3 regions of the Tepidimonas fonticaldi genome follow, and region 2 is predicted to be linked to each of the others. Evidence: predicted binding sites of a transcription regulator. Region 2 holds the regulator's gene; each other region holds the start of a gene.
The links. The regulator HrcA, encoded in region 2, represses chaperone genes, less so after heat shock. The targets are predictions, from matches to a motif close to TTAGCACTCNNNNNNNNNGAGTGCTAA.
Positions count from the first base shown of each region.

Region 1 (7,715 bases), on a different contig from region 2:
TCCGGCAGGGCCTGCGCCTGACGCGCGACGACATGGCGCGCTGGCACGCCATCTTGCACGCGCGGGGTTGGCTGGCCAGCCACTGGCCGCGCGAATGGGGTGGCCCCGGCTGGGGGCCGGTGCAGCGCTTTATTTTCGAAAACGAATGTGCGCTGGCCGGCGCGCCGCGCATCGTGCCGTTCGGCGTCAACATGCTGGGCCCGGTGCTGATCAAATATGGCTCCGAGCCGCAGAAGCGCCACTGGCTGCCGCGCATCCTGGACGGCTCGGACTGGTGGTGCCAGGGCTACTCGGAGCCGGGGGCCGGCTCGGACTTGGCGTCGCTCAAGACCACCGCGGTGCGCGACGGCGACCACTACGTCGTCAACGGCCAAAAGACGTGGACGACGCTGGGGCACTACGCCAACCGGATGTTTTGCCTCGTGCGCACCGACCGCAACGCCAAGCCGCAGGAGGGCATCAGTTTTCTGCTCATCGACCTCGACAGCCCGGGCGTGGAGGTGCGGCCCATCATCACGCTGGACGGCGAGCACGAGGTCAACGAGGTGTTTCTGACCGACGTGCGCGTGCCGGCGGACCGCCTGGTCGGCGCGGAGAACCAGGGCTGGACGATCGCCAAGTATTTGTTGACCTACGAGCGCACCAACATCGCCGGCATCGGCTTTTCGGTCGCGGGGCTGGAGCGGCTCAAGGTCATCGCGCGTGCGGTGCACAAGGGCGGACGGCCGCTGATCGAGGATCCGCTGTTCGCCGCCCGGCTGGCGCGCGTGGAAATCGAGCTGGAGAACCTCAAGACCACCAACCTGCGCGTGCTGGCGGCGGTGGCCGGTGGCGGTGCGCCGGGGCCGCAGAGTTCGCTGCTCAAGATCCTGGGCACGCAGGTGCGGCAGGAGATCCTGAGCCTGACCCGCCGCGCCGTGGGCCCCTATGCGCTGCCGTGGATCGAGGCGGCGCTGACGCTGGAGGGCGCCGATCAGGCGGTCGGTCCCGCCGGGGCGGCCAGTGCCGCGGCGCAGTATTTCAACTACCGCAAGCTGTCGATCTTCGGCGGCTCCAACGAGATTCAGAAAAACATCGTCGCCAAGACGGTGCTCGGCCTGTGAGGAGGGCCACCCATGGACTTTTCGCTCACCGATGACCAGCGCATGCTGGCCGACTCGCTGGACCGCTATCTGGCGCAGCGCTACCCCATCGACCGTCGCCATGCAGCGGCCGCCACGCCCCAGGGGTACGACGTGGACCTGTGGGCCGGGCTGGTGGAGCTGGGGGCCGTCCCGGCGCTGCTGCCCGAGTCTGCCGGGGGATTGGGCGGGGGCGGCTTTGACATCGCCACCGTGTTCGAAAGCGCGGGCCGGGCCCTGGTGATCGAACCCCTGCTCGGGGCCGCGGTGGTGGGGCAGATGCTGGCCCGCGCCGACGCCCCGCAGGCGTGGGCCGCGTGGCTGGAGCGGCTGGCTGCCGGCGCGGTCGTCGCGCTGGCCCACGAGGAGCCCGATGCCCACTACGAACCCACCCACGTCGCCACCACCGCCCAGCATGATGCCGGGGGCTGGGTGCTCGACGGTCACAAGGCGGTCGTGCCGCATGGCGGCCAGGCCGAGGGCTGGCTGGTGTCGGCCCGGCTGTCCGGCGCCGTGCGCGATGCGGAGGGCATCGCGCTGTTTTGGGTGCCGCGCGGCACACCCGGCGTGTCGGTGCGCACCTATCCCCGCATCGATGGCGGTGGCGCCGCGGATGTGACCCTGACCGCGGTGCGAGTGCCGGCCGACGCCTTGGTGGCCGGCCCGGCGCGGGCGCGCCAGGTGTTGGCGCATGGGCTGGCCTGTGGGGCGCTCGCCCTGTGCGCCGAGGCACTCGGCGCCATGGAGGTCGCGTTGCGCATGACGCGCGACTACCTGCAGACGCGCCGCCAGTTTGGGCGCCCGATCGGCAGCTTTCAGGCGCTGCAGCACCGTGCGGTCGATCTGTGGATGGCGGTCGAGCAATCGCGCTCGGCCGTCATCAACGCCGCGGCCGCCTTCGACGGGGACGACCCGCTCGAGCGCGACCGCCTTATCGCGGCCGCCAAAGCCACCATCGGCCGCGCCGGCACCCAGGTCGCCGAGGAGAGCATTCAGCTGCATGGCGGCATCGGCATGACGTGGGAACTGCCGCTGTCGCACTACGCCAAGCGCTTGGTCATGATCGACCACGAATTCGGCGACGAAGACCACCACCTCGCCCGCTTCATCGCGCTCAGCCGCGAGCGGGAGGCGCGGGCCTGACCGACCCGAGCGGGCTGCCCCGGAACCCTGATCGCGCACCGCGATCCACCCGCCATGCACACCCCGCAACCGCCGCGCCCCGCGCCGCCGCACCGCTGGCGCGCCATGGGGCGCTGGGTGGCGGTTGGCGCCGTGGCCGTAGCGGCCGCCGGATGCAGCGTGATCGGGCTGGCCTACAACCGGCTGCCCACCGTGGTGATGTGGCGGCTGGACAGCCTGTGGGACCTGGATGCCACCCAGCGCCAGGGGCTGGACGAGGCCACCCGCCGCTGGCACCAATGGCACCGCCGCGAGCAGCTCCCCGCCATTGCCGCCCTGTTGCGGCGCTGGCAGACCCTGGTGATCGGCCCCCTCGACGCCGACACCGTTTGCCGCGAGGCCGACGCGGTGCGCGCTCTGCTGCGCCAGGCCGCCGACCGCACGGTCGACGATCTGGCCCATTGGCTGCCCACCCTGACCGATGCCCAACTGGCCCACTGGCGCGAGCGCCTGGCGGAAGGTGACCGGGAATGGCGCCGCGACTGGGGGGAGTCCGACATCGATCGGGGCGTGCGCCTGGGCCGAACCCGCGAGCGTTTGGAGATGTTCTACGGCCGCCTCGACGAGACCCAGCGCCGCTGGTTGCGCGAGCGCCTGCGGGCCGTCGACCCCCGCCCCGACCGGGCCTGGGCGGAGCGGCAGCGCCGCCAGAACGACTGGCTGGAAACGGCCCGTCGCCTGCGCGGCCAAGCCCCCGACGTTGCCGTCGCGGAGGTGCGTGCCCTGTGGGCGCGGACCTGGCAATCGCCCGACCCGGTGCTGGCCGCGCATCAGGCGGCCGTATGGGTTGAGGGCTGTAGCTGGCTGGCCGACTGGCACGCCCAGGCCACCCCAGAGCAGCGGGCCCGGGCCGCCAGCCAGTTGCAGGCCTACGAGCGCGACATCCGCGCGCTGATTCCCAACGGCAGCCCGCCCAACGCCAGCCTGTCCCGCGCCATCGCCGGGCCATGAATGAAAAAAGCCCGCCAAGCGGTGCTTGGCGGGCTTCATGCAGAGCGTAGACGACTGGGCTGGCCGATTACATGTCCATGCCCATGCCGCCCATGCCGCCGGCAGCCGGCGCCGGGGTTTCGGCCTTCGGCGTCTCGGCGACCATGCACTCGGTGGTCAGCATCAGGCCGGCCACGGAAGCGGCGTTTTGCAGCGCGGTGCGGGTCACCTTGGTCGGGTCCAGGATGCCCATCTCGATCATGTCGCCATAGGTGTCGTTGGCGGCGTTGAAGCCGAAGTTGCCCTTGCCTTCCAGCACCTTGTTGATCACGACCGAGGGCTCGCCACCGGCGTTGGCCACGATCTCGCGCAGCGGGGCTTCGATGGCCTTGAGCACCAGCTTGATGCCGGCGTCCTGGTCGGCGTTGGCGCCATGCAGCTCGCCCACCGCCTGACGGGCACGCAGCAGCGCCACGCCACCGCCGGGGACGATGCCCTCTTCGACGGCCGCACGGGTGGCGTGCAGGGCGTCTTCCACACGGGCCTTCTTCTCCTTCATCTCGACCTCGGTGGCCGCGCCGACCTTGATCACCGCCACGCCGCCGGCCAGCTTGGCCACGCGCTCTTGCAGCTTCTCGCGGTCATAGTCGGAGGTCGCTTCCTCGATCTGCACGCGGATCTGCTTGACGCGCGCTTCGATGTCCTCGGCCTTGCCGGCGCCGTCGATGATGGTGGTGTTCTCCTTGGCCACCTCGACGCGCTTGGCCTGACCCAGGTCGGCCAGCGTCACCTTCTCCAGCGTCAGGCCGACTTCCTCGGCGATGACCTTGCCGCCGGTCAGGATGGCGATGTCCTCCAGCATGGCCTTGCGGCGATCGCCAAAGCCCGGGGCCTTGACCGCCACCACCTTCAGGATGCCGCGGATGGTGTTGACCACCAGGGTGGCCAGCGCCTCGCCTTCGACGTCCTCGGCGATGATCAGCAGCGGACGGCCGGCCTTGGCCACCTGCTCCAGCGCCGGCAGCAGGTCACGGATGTTGCTGATCTTCTTGTCGTGCAGCAGGATGTACGGGTTGTCCAGCACCGCCACCTGCTTGTCCGGGTTGTTGATGAAGTACGGCGACAGGTAGCCGCGGTCGAACTGCATGCCCTCGACGACATCCAGCTCGTTGCTCAGGCTCTTGCCGTCTTCGACGGTGATGACGCCTTCCTTGCCGACCTTGTCCATCGCTTCGGCAATGATGTTGCCGATCGACTCGTCGCTGTTGGCGGAGATGGCGCCGACCTGGGCGATTTCCTTGCTGGTGGTGGTGGGCTTGCTGATCTTCTTCAGCTCCGCCACCAGCGCATCGACGGCCTTGTCGATACCACGCTTGAGGTCCATCGGGTTCATGCCGGCGGCCACGTACTTCATGCCTTCGCGCACGATGGCCTGGGCCAGCACGGTGGCGGTGGTGGTGCCGTCACCGGCGTTGTCGCTGGTCTTGGAAGCGACTTCCTTGACCATCTGGGCACCCATGTTCTGCAGCTTGTCCTTGAGCTCGATTTCCTTGGCCACGGACACACCGTCCTTGGTCACGGTGGGCGCGCCGAAGGAGCGCTCGAGCACCACGTTGCGGCCTTTCGGGCCCAGGGTGACCTTGACGGCGTTGGCCAGGATGTTCACACCTTCGACCATGCGGGCGCGGGCTTCGCCGCCAAACACGACGTCTTTTGCTGCCATTTTTCAGTTTCCTTTGCGAATGGGGATATGAGCGGTGTCAGATCCGGGCGGACCAGGGTCACTTCTCGACGACGGCGAAGAGGTCGTCTTCTTTCATGACCAGCAGCTCTTCGCCATCGACCTTGACGGTCTGGCCGCTGTACTTGCCGAACAGCACGCGGTCACCGACCTTGACGCTCAGCGGCTTGGTTTCGCCCTTGTCGTTGGTCTTGCCGGGACCGACGGCCAGCACTTCGCCTTGATCGGGCTTCTCGGCCGCATTGTCGGGGATCACGATGCCCGAGGCGGTTTTGGTCTCGTTTTCCAGACGCTTGACGATCACGCGATCGGCGAGAGGACGAAGTTTCATGCGATCTCCTGTCGAAAGGACGATGAGAGTGTGGGAAAGGGCGGCAGCGTAGTGTTGTTAGCACTCACTGCCGACGAGTGCTAATGATAAGGGTGTCGGCGGCGGTTTTCAAGGGCAGGGGCTTTGGCCGGCCGGCAGCTCAGCGGTGCAGCCAGCTCGCTTGCGCGCGCCGCAGCACCAGCAGCACCGCCAGCAGACCGACGCCGATGCCCACCGCCGCGCCCAGCAGCGAGGCCGGCGGTAGCGCGAACCCAAACAGCGCGCGCAGCGGCGGCACGCCCAGCAGCGCAGCCAGCAGGGCCCCGGTTGCCCCCAGCACCCCCAACAGGGCCGGGTTGTCCGGGCGCAGCGCGGTGCGCCAGTCGCCGTGGCGGGTGCGGTTGGCCAGCACCAGCGCCATGTTGCCGGCCACCAGCGCCACAAAGGCCGCCGCCCGCGCCGCGGCCTCGCCCACCGGCTGGGCCAGCAACCAGGCGTAGAAGCCGGCCACCGCTCCCAGCACCAGCGTTCCCTGCAGCAGGCTCTGCACCATCATCGCGGGCGAGAACAGCGGCGCCGCCGGGTCGTGCGGCGGGCGTGCCATCACGTCGGCTTCCTCGCGTTCGGCCTCGAACACGATCGAGCCCACCGGGTCGATCACGATTTCCAGAAACGCGATGTGCAGCGGCGTCAGCAGCAGCGGCCAGCCCGCCAGCAGCGGTAGCAGGGCCAGCCCCGCGATCGGCACATGCACCGCGAACACGAAGCGCAGGCCCTTGCGCAAGTTGTCGTCGATGCGGCGCCCCAGCCGCACCCCCCGCACCAGCGTGCTGAAGTCGTCGTCCAGCAACACCAGTGCCGCCGCCTCGCGGGCCACGTCCGTGCCACGCCCTCCCATCGCAATGCCGATGTGCGCCGCCCGCAGCGACGGGGCGTCGTTGACGCCGTCGCCCGTCATCGCCACCACCTCGCCGCGCGCCTTCAGGGCCTGCACGATGCGCAGCTTCTGCGGGGGCGTCACGCGCGCAAAGACGTCGGTCTCGGCCACACAAGCGCGCAGCGCGGCATCGTCCAGGGCCTCCAGCGCGTCGCCCTGCAGCACCCGCCGGACGTCCATGCCGGCCGCCCGGGCGATGGCGGCGGCGGTGCCCGCGTGGTCGCCGGTGATCATCACCACCCGAATCCCGGCGCGGCGGCACTCGGCCACGGCCGCGGGCACGCCGGCGCGCAGCGGGTCGGCCAGCGCCACCAATCCTCGCCACTCGAAGGCAAAACCGGCCGGCGATTCGGGCCAGTCGCCTCCGGACCAGCGCGCCTGCGCCACGCCCAGGACGCGCATGCCCCGGCCCGCCAGCGCCTGCGCCTCGGCCGCCACGCGCTGGGCGGCCACCGGGGGCAGGCGGCACAGCCGAGCCACCGCCTCCGGGGCGCCTTTGGCCGCCACCACGACCCCCCCCTCTGCGCGGGCATCGTCAGGCCCCTTGTTACGCCAAGCGTGCGTCATCACGGGCCATTCGGCACTCAGCGGGTACTCGTGCACCAGCTCGCACGCCGGTGGCAGCGACACGCCGGCCGCGCGGGCGGTGGCGTGCAGGGCGCGTTCCATGGCGTCAAACGGCTGCGGCTCGCAGGCCAGCAGGGCCGGGGTCAGCAGGCCCCACAGGTCGGCCGGCACCGGCCCGTCGGCCGCTGACCAGCGTTGCACCGACTCGCCCTCGGGGGTCATCGCCACCAACGTGTCCACCGCCATCCGATTTTCGGTCAGCGTGCCGGTCTTGTCGGTGCACAGCACCGTGGCCGCCCCCAGCGCCTCGATGGCAGCCGGTTGCCGGGTCAGCACCCGGTGGCGTGACAAGCGCCACGCCCCCATCGTCAGAAAGACCGTCAGAATGAGCAGGAACTCCTGCGGCAGCAGCGACATGGCCAGCGTGATGCCGGCCAGCATCCCGCCCAGCCAGTCGCCGCGCGTCCAGGCGTAGGCCAGGCCCACCACGACACTGACGGCCAGTCCCAGCACCGAAAACCACCGCACCAGCCGCCGCGTCTGCACGTGCAGCGGGGTGGCTTCGGTCTCCACCGTCCCCAGCAGGGTGCCGATGCGCCCGATGCGGCTGGCCGCGCCGGTGGCCGTGACCTCGGCCAGGCCGCGGCCCGCCACCACCATGGTGCCCGCGTACACGGGCGTTCCTGCGCCGTCCTTGGCCACGGGCAGCGATTCCCCGGTCAACAGCGATTCATCGATGGCCAGGTCGTTCGCCTGCCGCAGCACGGCATCGGCGGGCACGCGGTCGCCTTCGGTCAGTTCCAGCCAGTCGCCCACCACCACCTCGGTACCGCCGATGCGGCAGGGCTGTCCGTCCCGCCAGACCAGCGCGCGCGGACTGGTCAGATCGCGCAGGGCCTCCAGTACGCGCTCGGTGCGCCGCTCTTG
Region 1 covers NZ_LZDH01000056.1:45,705-53,419, forward strand. The annotation lists gene A9O67_RS06020 (acyl-CoA dehydrogenase family protein) at 1-1,103, shown strand, start outside; gene A9O67_RS06025 (acyl-CoA dehydrogenase family protein) at 1,116-2,264, shown strand; gene A9O67_RS06030 (DUF6279 family lipoprotein) at 2,319-3,254, shown strand; gene groL (chaperonin GroEL) at 3,322-4,956, opposite strand; gene groES (co-chaperone GroES) at 5,015-5,305, opposite strand; gene A9O67_RS06045 (cation-translocating P-type ATPase) at 5,445-7,715, opposite strand, start outside.
Region 1: the regulator HrcA is predicted to act here: its motif matches at 5,363-5,389, upstream of groES (co-chaperone GroES).

Region 2 (7,715 bases):
CCGAGGACAACCCGCTGCCCGGGGCCGATGGGTTGGTCGAGGTGCCGCGCTGGCGCCATGCGCTCATCAACATGGCGCATCCGCTGCTCAAGCAGGGGCTGGTGGTGCTGGACACGCCCGGGCTCAACGCCATCGGCGCGGAGCCCGAGCTGACGGTGGGCCTGTTGCCGCTGGCGCAGGCGGTGGTGTTCGTGCTGGCGGCCGATGCGGGGGTGAGCAAGTCGGATCTGGCGATGTGGCGCGAGCATCTGGCGCCTGCGGCCGAGGGCGTGGACGCCCGGCTGGTGGTGCTCAACAAGATCGACGTGTTGTGGGACGGTCTGAGCACGCCGGCCGAGATCGACGGCCAGATCGAGCGCCAGCGCGCCACGACGGCACAGGTGCTGGGCGTGGAGCCGGCGCAGGTGATCGCGGTATCGGCGCAAAAAGGCCTGGTGGCCAAGGTGCGCGGGGACGCAGCGCTGCTGGCCGACAGCCGCCTGCCCGACCTGGAGCGGGCGCTGACCGATGCCGTGCTGCAACGCCGGCGCGACGACCTGGGCGGCCGGGTGGACGCGGCCTTGGCCGCCGTGGTGGCGGAGATCGAGCAACGCTGGCGGCTGCGCGAGCGCGAGTGGCAAGACCAGATCGACGAGCTGGACGGGCTGCGTGGCAAGAATACGGCGGTGATCGCCCAGATGCGCCGCCGCATCGAGCAAGAGCAGCGCGACTTCGACGCCGGTGGGATGCGTATTCAGGCCCTGCGCAGCGTGCACCTGAAGCTGCTGCGCGACCTGTTTGGTTTGCTGGGCAGCCAGTCGCTGCAAGCCGGGGTGGCGTCGCTGGCCGCGGCGTTGCGCCAGCCGGGGGTCAAGCTCGGCATCCGGCGCACCTACACGGACGCTTTTGCCCGCTTGCACGCCACACTGGACGAGGCGCGGCGCAAGGCGGACGAGGTGCAGGCCATGCTGCAGGCGTCGTTCCGCAGCCTAAACGCCGAGTATGGCTTTGCCCTGCAACTGCCCGGTGGGCTGGATCTGTCGCCCTTTGCGGCCGAGTTGCGCGACATCGAACGCAGCCACCTGCAGTACCTGGGGCTGACGAATGTGCTGCGGCTGGCCCAGGCGGAGTATGCGGACCGGCTGGCCAAGGCCGTCGTGGGGCGGCTGAAGGCGGTGTTCGATGCCGCGAGTGCCGAGGTGGAATCGTGGAACAAGGCGGCTGCGGCGCAGCTCGACGCGCAGTTGCGCGAGCGCCGGCGCCACTTTGCCCGCCGGCTGGAGGCCGTGCACCGCATCGAAGCGGCGGCGGGCGGGCTGGACGAGCGTCTGGCCGAGCTGCAGGCCCAGCGCGAGGGCGCTGCGCGGGACGTGGAGGCGTTGCGGCGGCTGCTGAACCGCCCCGACCGTCCGAACCGCCCCGATAGCCCCCTTGTGTCGGCCCTCGAGCCCGCTGCCCCCGGACACCCCGATCAGCCATGAACACGGGGGTGGCCGACATCCCCGCGGCGGTGCGGGCCCAGTTTTTTGCGCGGGTGGTCGCATGGCAACGGGCGTATGGCCGGCATGATCTGCCCTGGCAGGGCACGCGCGACCCGTACCGGGTCTGGCTGTCCGAGATCATGCTGCAGCAGACGCAAGTGCGCACCGTGCTCGGTTACTACGCGCGGTTTTTGCAGCGTTTTCCCACCGTGCAGGCGTTGGCCGATGCCTCGTTGGACGAGGTGCTGGCCCTGTGGAGCGGGCTGGGCTACTACAGCCGGGCGCGCCATCTGCATGCCTGCGCGCGGGTGGTGGTCGCGCAGTATGGTGGGCGCTTCCCCGCCGGCGCCGAGGCCTTGGCGACCTTGCCCGGCATAGGTACTTCGACCGCCGCGGCGATTGCGGCGTTTTGCTTTGGTGAGCGCCGCTCCATCCTGGATGGCAATGTGCGGCGGGTGTTGTCCCGGGTGCTGGCCGATGCCGGCGACCCGGCCCGCGCGGCCGCCCAACGGGGCCTGTGGGCCGCGGCCCAGGCGCTGGTGCCGCCGGAGGCCGCGCCGGACGACATGGCCGCCTACACCCAGGGGCTGATGGACCTGGGCGCGACCGTCTGCACCCGCAGCCGGCCGCGGTGTGACGCCTGCCCCGTGGCCGCGCTGTGCGCGGGCCGGGCCAGCGGCGACCCCACCGCCTGGCCGCGCCGCGCGCCGCGGGCGGCCCGGCGCACCGAGGCCTGGTGCCTGCCGCTGTACCAGCGGGCGGACGGGGCCTGGTGGCTGCAGCGCCGCCCTCCACGCGGCATCTGGGCAGGGCTGTGGGCGCCGCCCGTGCTGGCCGCGGCGGAGGGGCTTGCCAGCTGGCTGCAGGACCATCCCGGCGTGCGGGCGGACTGGCCCGCGGCGTTTACGCACGCCCTGACGCACCGGGATCTGCGGCTGCAGCCGGTGGTGTGCCGCCTGCCGTGCGGGTCAGACGCCAGTACCGCGCCCTCGGCCCCGGGGGTGGAGCCCGATCAGGGCGCCTGGTGCCTGCCGTCCGAGGCGTTGGCGCTCGGGCTGCCGGCGCCGGTGCGCGTCTGGCTCCAAAACTTGGCGTCGGACAGCCGAATATCCAGCTCCCGGTGACGGCGCTGCACCGACCAGGTCGCGGCGAAGTGGGCGGCCAGCCGCTCCACCAGATAGACCGAGCGGTGCTGGCCACCGGTGCAGCCGATGGCGACCGTGACATAGCTGCGGTGGTCGCGCACCATCCCGGGCAGCCAGTGTTCCAGAAAGGCGGTGATCTGCGCCTGCATGGCGGCGACGTCGGGCTCGGCGTCCAGATAGGCGGCCACCGGGGCGTCCAGCCCCGTCAGCGGGCGCAGTGCCGGTTCGTAATGCGGGTTGGGCAGCATGCGCACATCGAACACATAGTCCGCGTCCATGGGGATGCCACGCTTGAACGCGAACGACTCGAACACCAGGGACAAGGGGGCAGGCGCGCGCAGCAGCAGGGCCTTGACCTCGGTGCGCAACTGGGCGGCCTTGAGCTGGCTCGTGTCGATCACCAGCGCCCCCTCGCGCAGCGCGGCGAGCAGCTCTCGCTCCAGCGCCAGGGCATCGACCAGGGCGCGGCGCTGGTCGGTGCTGCCGCGCACGGACAGCGGGTGCATGCGCCGGGTTTCGGAGTAGCGGCGCACCAGCACGTCGTCCGTCGCGTCGAGGAACAGCACGGTCAATGCGACATCGCTCTGCCGCAGGGCCGTCAGCCGCTGCGGCAGGCCGGGCAGCGACGCCGCGCTGCGCACGTCGATCGCCACCGCCACCCGGTCGACCTGGTGTTCCCGCTCGACATCGATGAACGCCTCCAGCAACTCGGGCGGCAGGTTGTCCACGCAGTAAAAGCCGGAGTCCTCCAGGGCATGCAAGGCGACCGACTTGCCCGAACCGGACATGCCGGTGATCAACACCACGTGCGGGGCGGCGGTCGTCATGCCTGCAACAGCTCCCGGGCGTGGGCCCGCGACGTGTCGGAACCGTGGCCGCCGAGCATGCGCGCCAGCTCCTCGACGCGCGCCTCGCCCTCCAGGGGCGTGACCTGACTGACGGTGGCATCGCCCTGCCGTGCCTTGCTGACTTGCAGGTGGTGGTGTGCGCACGCGGCCACCTGGGGCAGGTGGGTCACGGCGAGCACCTGCCGGTCGGCGCCCAGCCGGCGCATGAGCCGCCCCACCGTGTGGGCGACCGTGCCACCGATCCCGCTGTCCACCTCGTCGAAGATCAGCGTCGGGGCTTCGCCCAATTGGCTGGTCACGACGGCGATGGCCAGCGCGATGCGCGACAGCTCGCCGCCGGAGGCCACCTTACCCACCGGGCGCGGCGTCACCCCGGGATGGCCTGCGACCAGAAAGTCGACACGCTCCAGCCCCGAGGCTTGCGGCTCGGGCAGCGGCTCCAGGCGGACTTCGAACCGGCCTCCGGCCATGCCCAGGCCTTGCATGGCCTCGGTGATGGCGGCGCTCAGCCGTTCGGCCGCGGGCTGGCGCTGGCGCGAGACGGCCTGCGCCTCGGCCAGAAAGGACTGCCGCGCGCGCTCCGCCCGGGCGCGCAGGGCGTCCAGATCGGCGGCCTCGTCCAGCGCGCGCAGGCGCGCCTGCCAGTCCTGCCAGCGTTGCGGCAATTCCTGCGGCGGGCAGCGGTGGCGGCGCGCCAGTGCCATCCAGCGCGAAAGGCGCTCGTCCAGGGCCGCCAGCGCGGCCGGGTCCAGCTCGGTGCGGTGGGCGTGGTGTTGCAGGTCGTGGCAGGCGTCGTCGATCTGTGCCAGGGCCTGCTGCAGCACATCGGCGATGGCGCCATAGCGCGGCTCGATGTGCTGCTGGTCCCGCAGCGCGTGGATGGCCTGCCCGATCAGCCGCGAGGCGTTGACGTCATCGCCGTCCAGCGCGTCGAGGGCGGCCTGCGCGGCGTCGATCAGGGTTTGCGCGTGCGCCAGCCGCGTGTGCTGGCGGTTGAGTTCGTCCCATTCGTCCGCGCCGGGGGCCAGGCGGCCGACCTCGTCCACCTGCCATTGCAGGCGCTCGCGTTCCACCTCGCGGGTGGCCTGGGTGGTCTCGGCCGACTCCAGCGCGGCGACGGCCGCGCGCCACGCCGCCCATGCGGCGCGCAGCGCCGATGTGTCCAGCCGGGCGTAGCGGTCGAGCAGATCGCGCACGGCGTCGGGGCGGGTCAGGCTTTGCCAGGCATGCTGGCCGTGGATGTCCACCAGGTGCTCGCCCAAGGCCCGCAACTGCGCCGCGGTGGCCGGGCTGCCGTTGATCCAGCCCCGGCTGCGGCCCTGCGCATCGACCGTGCGGCGCAGCAGCACGGGCTCGCCCGGCACGGCGTCGAACCCCTGTTCCGCCAACCAGTCTGCGGCGGCGGGCGGGGCGTCGAATTCGCCGGCCACCTCGGCGCGGCTGGCCCCCTCGCGCACCACCTGGGCCTCGGCCCGGCCCCCCAGCAGCAGTTGCAGGGCGTCGATCAGGATGGACTTGCCCGCCCCGGTCTCGCCGGTGAGGGCGGTGAAGCCGGGCCCCAGCTCCACCTCCAGGGCGCGGACGATGACGAAATCGCGAACCGCCAGCCGCAGCCAGCTCATGCCACCACCCCTTCGTTCCAGTGCAGCTTGCGCCGCAGGGTGTCGAAATAGCTCCAGCCCACCGGGTGCAGCAGCCGCAGCGTGTGGGCCGAGCGGCGCACCGCGATCCGGTCGCCCGGCAGCAGGCTGGTGAAGGTCTGCATGTCGAAGTGGGCGCTCGGCTCGCGTCCGGCCACGACCTCGATGGCGATCTCGCCGTCGCTGGGCAGCACGATGGGGCGGTTGGATAGCGTGTGGGGGGCGATCGGCACCATGACCCATCCGGCGATGGCCGGGTGGATGAGCGGCCCGCCCGCCGACAGGGCATAGGCGGTGGAGCCCGTGGGCGAGGCGATGATCAGCCCGTCGGCGCGCTGGTTGGCGACGAAGTGGCCATCCACCTCCACGCGCAGCTCCACCATGCTGGGGGCGCCGCCCCGGTTGACCACCACGTCATTCATGGCGATGGTCTGAAACACGCAATCGCCATCGCGCCAGACGCCGGCCCGCATCAGGGCGCGGTGCTCTTCCTCGTAGGCGCCGCGCAGCATCGGGCGCAAAATGTCGGCAAAGCGGTCGAACGGGATGTCGGTGATGAAGCCCAGGCGCCCCTGGTTGATGCCGATGAGCGGCACGCCGCACGGCCCGAGCTGGCGACCGATGCCCAGCATCGTGCCGTCGCCGCCGACCACCAGGGCCAGGTCGCAGTGGGCGCCGATGCCGGCGACGTCCAGCGTCCCGTCGCCCAGCGGCCCCATGTGGTGCGCCGTCTCGCGTTCCAGCGTCACTTCGCAGCCCTGCTCGTGCAGAAAGTGCACGACCCGCTCGAGCGCGTCGCGGCTGCCGCTCGCGTGGTATTTGCCCACCAGCGCCACCCGCCGAAACCGCAGCGGAAGGTCGCGCTCGGCATGCGGCGCGGGCGACGGGGGCAGCACGGGGGGCCGATTCATGCTCAAATTACAACATGGCTTTCTGACGGTGGGATGATGTTAGACGAACGTTCCAGATTGCTGCTCAAGGCGTTGGTCGAGCGCTACATAGCCGACGGCCAGCCGGTGGGCTCGCGCACGCTGTCCAAGGCGGCCGGGCTGGATCTGTCGCCGGCCACCATCCGCAACGTGATGAGCGACCTGGAGGACCTGGGTCTGGTGGCCAGTCCGCACACCTCGGCCGGGCGCATCCCCACGCCGCGCGGGTATCGCTACTTCGTGGACGCGATGCTGACCGTACGGCGCGGCGAGCTGTCCGCCATCGACGCCCTGCCGACACCGGCGCTGGCGGCCGATCAGCCCCGGCAGGTGCTCAGCCAGGCCGCGCAATTGTTGTCGCAGCTCTCGCACTTCGTGGGGGTGGTGCAGGTGCCGCGCCGGCCGGTGGTGTTTCGGCACATCGAGTTCCTGCGGCTGTCGGAGCGGCGGGTCCTGGTCATTCTGGTGTCGCCAGACGGGGATGTGCAAAACCGCATCCTGCATCCGCACAACGAGTTCACGCAGGACCAGTTGCAGTCAGCGGCCAACTTTCTGAATGCCCACTACGCGGGACTGACCTTGGACGCGGTGCGCGAGCGCTTGCGCCACGAGGTGGATGCCCTGCGCGGCGAGATCGCGGGCCTGATGGTCAAGGCCGTCGAAGCCGGCAGCGAGGCGGCCGAGGCCGACGAAGTGGTCATCGCCGGCGAGCGCAACCTGCTGGCGGTAGACGACTTTGCCCGCGACATGGGCAACCTGCGCAAGCTGTTCGATCTGTTCGAGCAAAAAACCCAGGTGATGCGCCTGCTCGACATCTCCAGTCAGGCCGACGGCGTGCGGATTTTCATCGGCGGCGACAGCCAGGTGGTGCCGTACGAGGAGCTGTCCGTGGTCAGCGCGCCGTACGAGGTGGACGGCCAGGTGGTGGGCACGCTAGGCGTCATCGGCCCGCAGCGCATGCCCTACGACCGCATGATCCAGATCGTCGACATCACGGCGAAGCTGGTGGGCAATGCCCTGAGCCAGACCCGGCCGGAGTGAAGGGGGCCGCTACAATCCCGCGCTGGCTGGGGCGTTAGCTCAGTCGGTTAGAGCAGGGGACTCATAATCCCTTGGTCGCAGGTTCGAGTCCTGCACGCCCTACCAAATAAATCAAAAACTTACATCATTCCAGCTCTGCCCCAAGTTTGCTCAATCCGATCCATGTAGCCACCATGTAGCCAGTTTTGGCTGCCTGAGTACTCGTGGGTGACGATTGGCGGACAAGGGGGTCTGTTCCACGTGTCGCCAAGGGGCAATTTACGGTGTCGCCTGACAGGCCAGTTCGTCAAAGGCGCGCTGCACGTCCGGATCGCGCAGCAGGCGCGCCTCCAAGGCGTTAGCCTGCCCACCCATGCACGCTGCCATCATGCGGCTGCCGTGCTTTTTTCGCTGCGGTCGACCCCCAGTCGCAGCCCCAGGGCCTTCAGAACGGCCAGCAGGGTTTTGAGCGTGGGGTTGCCGCGCGCGCTCAGCGCTCGGTAGAGACTTTCCCGGGAAAGCCCTGTCTCTTGGGCAATGGCGCTCATGCCCTTGGCTTCCGCGTAGCAGCGCAGCGTGGTCAGCAGCGCTTCGCGTCCGCCAGGCTGTTGCGCCTCGGCCAGGGCCGCCGACAGCAGCTCTGCGGCAAAGGCGGGATCGTCGCGCATCAGCG
Region 2 covers NZ_LZDH01000065.1:236,109-243,823, reverse strand. The annotation lists gene A9O67_RS11345 (dynamin family protein) at 1-1,460, shown strand, start outside; gene mutY (A/G-specific adenine glycosylase) at 1,457-2,584, shown strand; partial or broken gene rapZ (RNase adapter RapZ) at 2,569-3,432, opposite strand; gene recN (DNA repair protein RecN) at 3,429-5,075, opposite strand; gene A9O67_RS11330 (NAD kinase) at 5,072-6,004, opposite strand; gene hrcA (heat-inducible transcriptional repressor HrcA) at 6,041-7,063, shown strand; tRNA gene A9O67_RS11320 (tRNA-Ile) at 7,092-7,168, shown strand; gene A9O67_RS11315 (addiction module antidote protein) at 7,429-7,715, opposite strand, start outside.

Region 3 (7,715 bases), on a different contig from region 2:
ATGCTGGCGGCCATCGCCGGCATCATGTGGGCGTCCAACTACGGCACGGTGCAGCACTCGATGGGCTTCATGCCGGGGCTCAAGGCCTTCGTGGCGGCGGTCTTTGGCGGCATTGGCAACCTGGCCGGCGCCGTGGTCGGCGGTATCTCGCTCGGCCTGATCGAATCGCTGGGGGCGGGCTACCTGGGGCCGCTGACGGGCGGCTTCCTGGGCAGCCAGTATTCCGACATCTTCGCCTTCATCGTCCTGGCCATCGTCCTGACGCTGCGGCCGTCGGGCCTGCTCGGCGAGCGGGTGGCCGACCGCGCCTGATGCGCCCGGACAGGAGATGCTGACATGAGCCAATCCAAAACCTCTTCCAAGCTGGTCGTCTTTGCCCTGGCGGCCATCGGCCTGCTGGTCCTGCCGCTGCTGCTGCAGGCCACGGGCAGCAACTCGTGGGTGCGCATCGTCGATGTCGCGTTGCTGTACGTGATGCTGGCGCTGGGCCTGAACATCGTGGTGGGCTACGCCGGCCTGCTGGACCTGGGCTTCATCGCCTTCTTCGCGGTCGGTGCCTACCTCTACAGCCTGCTGGCCTCCAGTCATCTGGCGGACAACTTCCCCGCGATTGCGGCGATGTTCCCCAACGGCATCCACCTCAGCTTCTGGATCGTCATCTTCCTGGCCGCCATTCTGGCCGGCATGACCGGGCTGATGCTGGGCTACCCCGTGCTCAAGCTGCGCGGCGACTACCTGGCCATCGTGACGCTGGGCTTTGGCGAGATCGTGCGCATCTTCATGCTCAACCTGGACCGCCCGATCAACCTGACCAACGGGCCCAAGGGGATTGCCGGTGTCGATGCGGTGACGGTCTTCGGCCACAACATGGGGCAGCGGCTGACCATATCGCTCGGGGACTGGTCCTACACCTTCGAGTCGGTGACGCTGTACTACTACCTGATCCTGTTCTTCGTCGTGATGACGGTGATCATCGCGCACCGCATGGGCAACTCCCGCATCGGGCGCGCGTGGATGGCCATCCGCGAAGACGAGATCGCCGCCAAGGCCATGGGCATCAACACCCGCAACCTCAAGCTCGCGGCCTTCGGCTCCAGCGCCACCTTCGGCGGCGTCGCGGGCGTGCTGTTTGCCTCGCTGATGCGTGGCGTCTACCCGGAATCGTTCATCCTCATGGAGTCGGTCATGATCGTCGCCATGGTCGTGCTGGGCGGTCTGGGCCACATTCCGGGCGTGATCCTGGGGGCGCTGCTGCTGGCCGGCTTGCCGGAGCTGCTGCGCCACCTGGCCGGTCCGCTGCACTACCTCACCGACGGACGGCTGGCGCCCGAGATCCTGCGCCAGCTGCTGATCGCGCTGGCCATGATCATCGTGATGCTGCTGCGCCCGCGCGGCCTGTGGCCCGCGCCCGAGCACGGCAAGGCGCTGAGCAAGTGAGGAGCACCCCATGACAGACACCATCCTGAAAGTCAGCGGCGTCTCCAAGCGCTTCGGCGGCCTGCAGGCGCTCTCCGACGTCGGCATCGAGATCAAGCGCGGCCAGGTCTATGGCCTGATCGGCCCCAACGGCGCCGGCAAGACGACCTTCTTCAACGTGCTGACGGGGCTGTATACGCCCGACAGCGGCTCGTTCGAGCTGGCGGGTCAGCCCTACACGCCCACCGCCGTGCACGAGGTCGCCAAGGCCGGCATCGCGCGCACCTTCCAGAACATCCGGCTGTTTGCCGAGATGACGGTGCTGGAAAACGTCATGGTCGGCCGCCATGTGCGCACGCGCTCGGGTATCTTCGGCTCCATCCTGCGCACGCGCAGCTTCAAGGCCGAGGAAAAAGCCATCGCCGAGCGTGCGATGGAGCTGCTCGAGTACGTCGGCATCGCCAAATACGCCGATTACAAGGCGCGCACCCTGTCCTACGGCGACCAGCGCCGGCTGGAGATCGCGCGCGCTCTCGCCACCGACCCCAAGCTGATCGCGCTGGACGAGCCGGCCGCCGGCATGAACGCGACCGAGAAGGTGCAGCTGCGCGAGCTGATCGACCGTATCCGCGCCGACGGGCGCACCATCCTGCTGATCGAGCACGATGTCAAGCTGGTCATGGGCCTGTGCGACCGCGTCACCGTGCTGGATTACGGCAAGCAACTCGCCGAGGGCACGCCGGCCGAGGTGCAGAAGAACCCCAAGGTGATCGAGGCCTACCTGGGCACCGGAGGACACTGAGATGGCGAACACCCTGTTGAAAGTCACGGGCCTGAAGGTCTCGTACGGCGGCATCAAGGCGGTCAAGGGCATCGACCTGGAGGTGCGCGAGGGCGAGCTGGTCACCCTGATCGGCTCCAATGGCGCGGGCAAGACCACGACCATGAAGGCCATCACCGGCATGTTGCTGTCCGAAGGCGGCGACATCGTCTACCAGGGCCAGTCCATCCGCGGGGCCGGATCGTGGGATTTGGTCAAGCGCGGGCTGGCCATGGTGCCGGAGGGGCGCGGCGTCTTCACCCGCATGACCATCACCGAAAACCTGCTGATGGGTGCCTATGTGCGCACCGACAAGGCCGAGATCCAGCGCGACATCGAGCGCATGTTCGAGCTGTTTCCGCGCCTGAAGGAGCGCCGCGACCAGCTCGCCGGCACCATGTCCGGCGGCGAGCAGCAGATGCTGGCCATGGCGCGCGCGCTGATGAGCCGCCCCAAGCTGCTGCTGCTGGACGAGCCGTCGATGGGCCTGTCGCCGATCATGGTGGACAAGATCTTCGAGGTGGTGCGCGACGTGCACGCGCAGGGCATGACCGTGCTGCTGGTGGAACAGAACGCCCGCCGCGCGCTGCAGGTGGCCGACCGCGGCTATGTGATGGACTCGGGCGAGATCATCATGCACGGCGAGGCCAAGGCCATGCTGGACGACCCGAAGGTGCGCGCCGCCTACCTGGGCGAAGCGGCCGTCTGACGGCCCGCCGATGCGGGCACGGCGGCCCCCGGCGTGGGCCGCCTACAATCGAGGGTTTTGCGGTGTGGGCCGCAAAACCCTTTGTTTTTTGCATCCCGGTGGTGCCATGACCGATTCCGTCCATCCCGCGCCCGTCGAGGCCCCGAGCGAAAACCAGCTCATCGCCGAGCGCCGCGAAAAACTCCAGGCGCTGCGTGCCGCTGCCGGGCAGGGCGCCGGGCCGGCCTTCCCCAACGACGTGCGGCCGCAGCACACGGCCGAGGCCCTGCAGGCCGAATACGGTCACATGAGCAACGAGATGCTCGAGCCGCTGCAGGCCCGCGTCAGCGTCGCCGGGCGCATGATGCTCAAGCGCGTCATGGGCAAGGCCAGCTTTGCCACCGTGCAGGACGCCTCCTTCGGCCCCACCGGCGGGCGCATCCAGCTCTACCTCACCAAGGACGCGCTGGGCGAGGCCGCCTACGACGCCTTCAAGCACTGGGATTTGGGCGACATCGTCTATGCCGAAGGCACGGTGTTCAAGACCCGCACCGGCGAGCTGTCCGTCAAGGCCGACCGGCTGCGTCTGGTGGTCAAGAGCCTGCGCCCGCTGCCGGACAAGTTCCACGGCATCCACGACCAGGAGCTGAAGTACCGCCAGCGCTATGTCGACCTGATGACCGATGTCGCGGCGCGCGAGCGCTTCGTCGCGCGCAGCCTGGCCGTCACGGCCCTGCGCGAGTTCATGGTGCAGCACGGCTTTCTGGAGGTGGAGACGCCCATGCTGCACCCCATCCCCGGGGGGGCGAACGCCAAGCCCTTCGTCACCCACCACAATGCGCTGGATCAGGAGATGTTCCTGCGCATCGCGCCGGAGCTCTACCTCAAGCGCCTGCTGGTGGGCGGCTTCGACCGTGTGTTCGAGATCAACCGCAACTTCCGCAACGAGGGGATCAGCGTTCGCCACAACCCCGAGTTCACCATGATGGAGTTCTATGCGGCGTACTGGAACCACGTGGATTTGATGGCGTTTACCGAGCAGCTCATCCGCCACGTGGCCCACACGGTGTGCGGTGGCGGCCGGCTCGTCTACCAGGGGCGGGACGTGGACCTGGATGCGCCGTTCGAACGCCTGACCATCCGCGAGGCGATCCTCAAGCACACCGAGGCGGGCGAGCGCGTGGACGATCCGGCCTGGCTGCGCGAGCAATTGCGTCGCCTGGGGCTGGACCCCGTCAAGGAACGGCTGGACAGCCGCAGCTTGGCCGGTCTGCAGGTTCTGTACTTCGAAGAGACGGTGGAGGACAAGCTCTGGCAGCCGACCTTCATCTGCAACCACCCCACCGAAATCTCGCCGCTGGCGCGCGCCAGCGACACCGATCCGACGATCACCGAGCGCTTCGAGCTCTACATCACCGGGCGGGAAGTGGGCAACGGCTTTTCGGAGCTGAACGATCCCGAGGACCAGGCCGCGCGCTTCCACGCCCAGGTGGCCAACAAGGACGCCGGCGACGACGAGGCCATGTACTTCGACGCCGACTACATCCGGGCGCTGGAGTACGGCATGCCGCCGGCAGGCGGCTGCGGGGTGGGCATCGACCGGCTGATCATGCTGCTGACCGACAGCCCCAGCATCCGCGACGTGATCCTGTTCCCGGCCCTGCGGCGCGAGGGCTGATCCCCGGGCGGATCAGGCGTACGCGCGCAGCGCCTGGCGCATCTTCTTCATGGCCGCCGCCTCGATCTGGCGGATGCGCTCGGCGCTCACGCCGTACTCATCGGCCAGCTCCTGCAGCGTGGCGCCACCGGTGCCATCGTCGTTGACCTGCAGCCAGCGCGCCGTCACGATGCGGCGCGAGCGCTCGTCGAGCTGCGCCAGCGCATGCTCGATGCCCTCCGAGCCCAGGCGCTCGCGCTCGCGCGCCTCCAGCACCGCGGTGGGCTCGTGGCGGTGGTCGGCCAGGTAGGCGATCGGGCCATAGGCTTCCTCCCCATCCTCGTTGGGCAGGGGGTCCAGCACCACGTCCGCGCCACCCAGGCGGGTTTCCATCTCGATCACGTCCTCGCGGCGCACGTTGAGCTCGCGCGCCACGACATCGATCTCGGCCTCGGACAGGCGCTCGCGCGCCGCATCCTCGTCCAGCGCATCGGCCTTGAAGCCCCGCTTGAGCGAGCGCAGGTTGAAAAACAGCTTGCGCTGGGCCTTGGTGGTGGCCACCTTGACCATGCGCCAGTTGCGCAGGATGAATTCGTGGATTTCGGCCTTGATCCAGTGCACCGCGTAGCTGACCAGCCGCACGCCCTGGGCGGGGTCGAAGCGCTTGACCGCCTTCATCAGGCCGATGTTGCCCTCCTGGATCAGGTCCGCCTGGGGCAGGCCGTAACCCAGATACTGGCGCGAGATGGCCACCACCAGCCGCAGGTGGGACATCACCAGCTTGCCGGCGGCCTCCAGGTCCTGGTGCTGGCGCCAGCGCTGGGCGCAGTCGCGCTCCTCGTCCGCGCTGAGCAGCGGAATGCGGTTGACGGCGCTGATGTAGGCGTCCAGGTTGCCCAGCGGGGGCAGCGTCAGCGACGTGCTGGACCACGACGCCGCGGGCGCGGCGTGGGACGCAGGTGTGAGGGCAAGGGACATCGCGGTCATGGGCTCTCCTCTCCTGGATCGGTCATCATGTTAGCACTCTCTTGGATCGAGTGCTAAATGCGAAGTTCCCTCTCCGGCGCCCGCTCGCGGCGACGTGGGCCGCCCTGGGGTGGGCTTTGGCTGCTTGACGGCCGGCGGCCGATCGGAAACCATCCCGCCATCATGGCGATGCGTTTTGTCGGCCGTTGGTGTGCGGGGCGCGCGGGGTGGCGGGGGCTGCCCCGGGCGGTGCTGGGTGCGGGGCTGGCCCTGGCGCTGGCGGCAGCTCCAGCGCGGACGGCCGTTGCGGAGCCGGCCCGTCTGCGTGCCGAGGCGGTGGCCACCGGGCTGGAGCACCCCTGGGCGCTGGCGTTTTTGCCGGATGGGCGTTTTTTGGTCACCGAGCGCCCGGGGCGCTTGCGCGTGGTCGAGGCCGACGGCCGCCTGGGCGCGGCGATCGCGGGTCTGCCGCGGGTGGATGCAGCGGGGCAGGGCGGCTTGCTCGATCTGGTGCTGGACAGCGACTTTGCCCGCAACCGCACCCTGTATTTCTGCTACGCGGAGCCGGATCCCCAGGGCCGCGGCAATTCCACCGCCCTGGCGCGCGCGGTTCTGTCGGCGGATACGACCCGGTTGCAGGATCTGCGGGTGATCTTTCGCCAGCAGCCGCGCGTCGCCAGCCGCCTGCACTTCGGCTGCCGCATCGTCGAGGCGCCCGACGGCACCCTGTTTCTGACGCTGGGCGAGCGCTACCACCGCATGGCCGATGCGCAGACGCTGGACAACCACCACGGCAAGATCGTGCGAGTGACCAAGGGCGGCGCTGTCCCGCCCGACAACCCGCTGGTGGGCCGCGCAGGCGCCTTGCCCGAGATTTGGAGCTGGGGCCACCGCAATCCGCAGGGGGCCACCTGGGGCCCCGACGGCCGGCTGTGGATGCATGAGCACGGCCCGCAGGGTGGCGACGAACTGAACCGCCCCGAGCGCGGCGGCAACCACGGCTGGCCGGTCGTGACCTTTGGGGAGCAGTACGGCGGCGGGCGCATCGGCGAAGGCACGCACAAGCCCGGCATGGTGCCACCGCTGTACCACTGGACGCCGTCGATCGCGCCCTCCGGCATGGCGTGGCTGACCAGTGACCGCTACGGCCCGGCTTGGCGCGGCCACCTGTTCATCGGCGCGCTGCGCGGCCAGCACCTGGTGCGGCTGGAGCTGGACGGCACGCGCGTGGTGCGCGAGCACCGCCTGTTGACCGAACTGGGCGAGCGCATCCGCGATGTGCGTCAGGGGCCGGACGGTTGGCTGTATGTGCTGACCGACGCGCCGGACGGGCGGCTGCTGCGCCTGCGCCCCACGCCCTGAGCCACGGTCTGGGTGCCAGCGTGGGGGTCCACCGGGCGTGGCAAAGGGCGCATCCTGGCGTAGACTGTCCGCCTGGGGCCGGCAGGGTGTCGGCCCCAACCGTCTGGAGTCGTCCCATGCGCATTCTGTCCCTTCGTCTCGCCACGGGTTTGATCACCGGCGCCACGGCGCTGGCCCTGGCGGCCAGCCCGGCCTGGGCCGCCACTGCGGCCGATGGCGCAGGCCCCACCTGCCACGCGGCCGCGGCCCAGAAGAAGCTGGCGGGCGCCGCCAAGACGTCGTTCCTGAAAAAGTGCGAACAAGACGCCCAGACCGCCTGCGACGCCCGGGCGGCAGAAAAGAAGCTGGCCGGCGCGGCCAAGACCAGTTTCACGCAGAAATGCCTGCGCGACGCCGTGGGCCAGGCACCGCAGTGAAGCGGGTGAGCGCTGCCGGCGAGAGGGGCCATCCATGTCCGTGTTGACGCTGCAGCAGGCCGTGCGTGCCAACCCCGTGCTGGCCGATGTGGCCGAGCGCGCCTGGGTGTCGCGGCGGCTGCTCCAGCGGGTGGCCGTGCATTTGCCCCCCCTGCTGCGCGAGCGGGTGACCGCCGGGCCGTTGGAGGATGGGGTGTGGTGCCTGCTCGCAGCCAACCCGTCGGTGGCGGCCAAGGTGCGGCAGCTCGCGCCGGTGTTGCTGGCGGCGGCCCGCTCCGCAGGCGGCGAGGTGCAGACCCTGCAGGTGCGGGTGCAGGGGCGCGAGGCGTCCTGAGTGCCCGTCCGGTAGCCCCGGGCAGGCGGGGCTACAATGCCCGCACTGTCGGTCCC
Region 3 covers NZ_LZDH01000056.1:237,884-245,598, forward strand. The annotation lists gene A9O67_RS06880 (branched-chain amino acid ABC transporter permease) at 1-312, shown strand, start outside; gene A9O67_RS06885 (ABC transporter permease subunit) at 337-1,437, shown strand; gene A9O67_RS06890 (ABC transporter ATP-binding protein) at 1,448-2,218, shown strand; gene A9O67_RS06895 (ABC transporter ATP-binding protein) at 2,220-2,945, shown strand; gene lysS (lysine--tRNA ligase) at 3,052-4,602, shown strand; gene rpoH (RNA polymerase sigma factor RpoH) at 4,615-5,568, opposite strand; gene A9O67_RS06910 (PQQ-dependent sugar dehydrogenase) at 5,737-6,909, shown strand; gene A9O67_RS06915 (hypothetical protein) at 7,026-7,325, shown strand; gene A9O67_RS06920 (DciA family protein) at 7,360-7,659, shown strand.
Region 3: the regulator HrcA is predicted to act here: its motif matches at 5,599-5,625, upstream of rpoH (RNA polymerase sigma factor RpoH).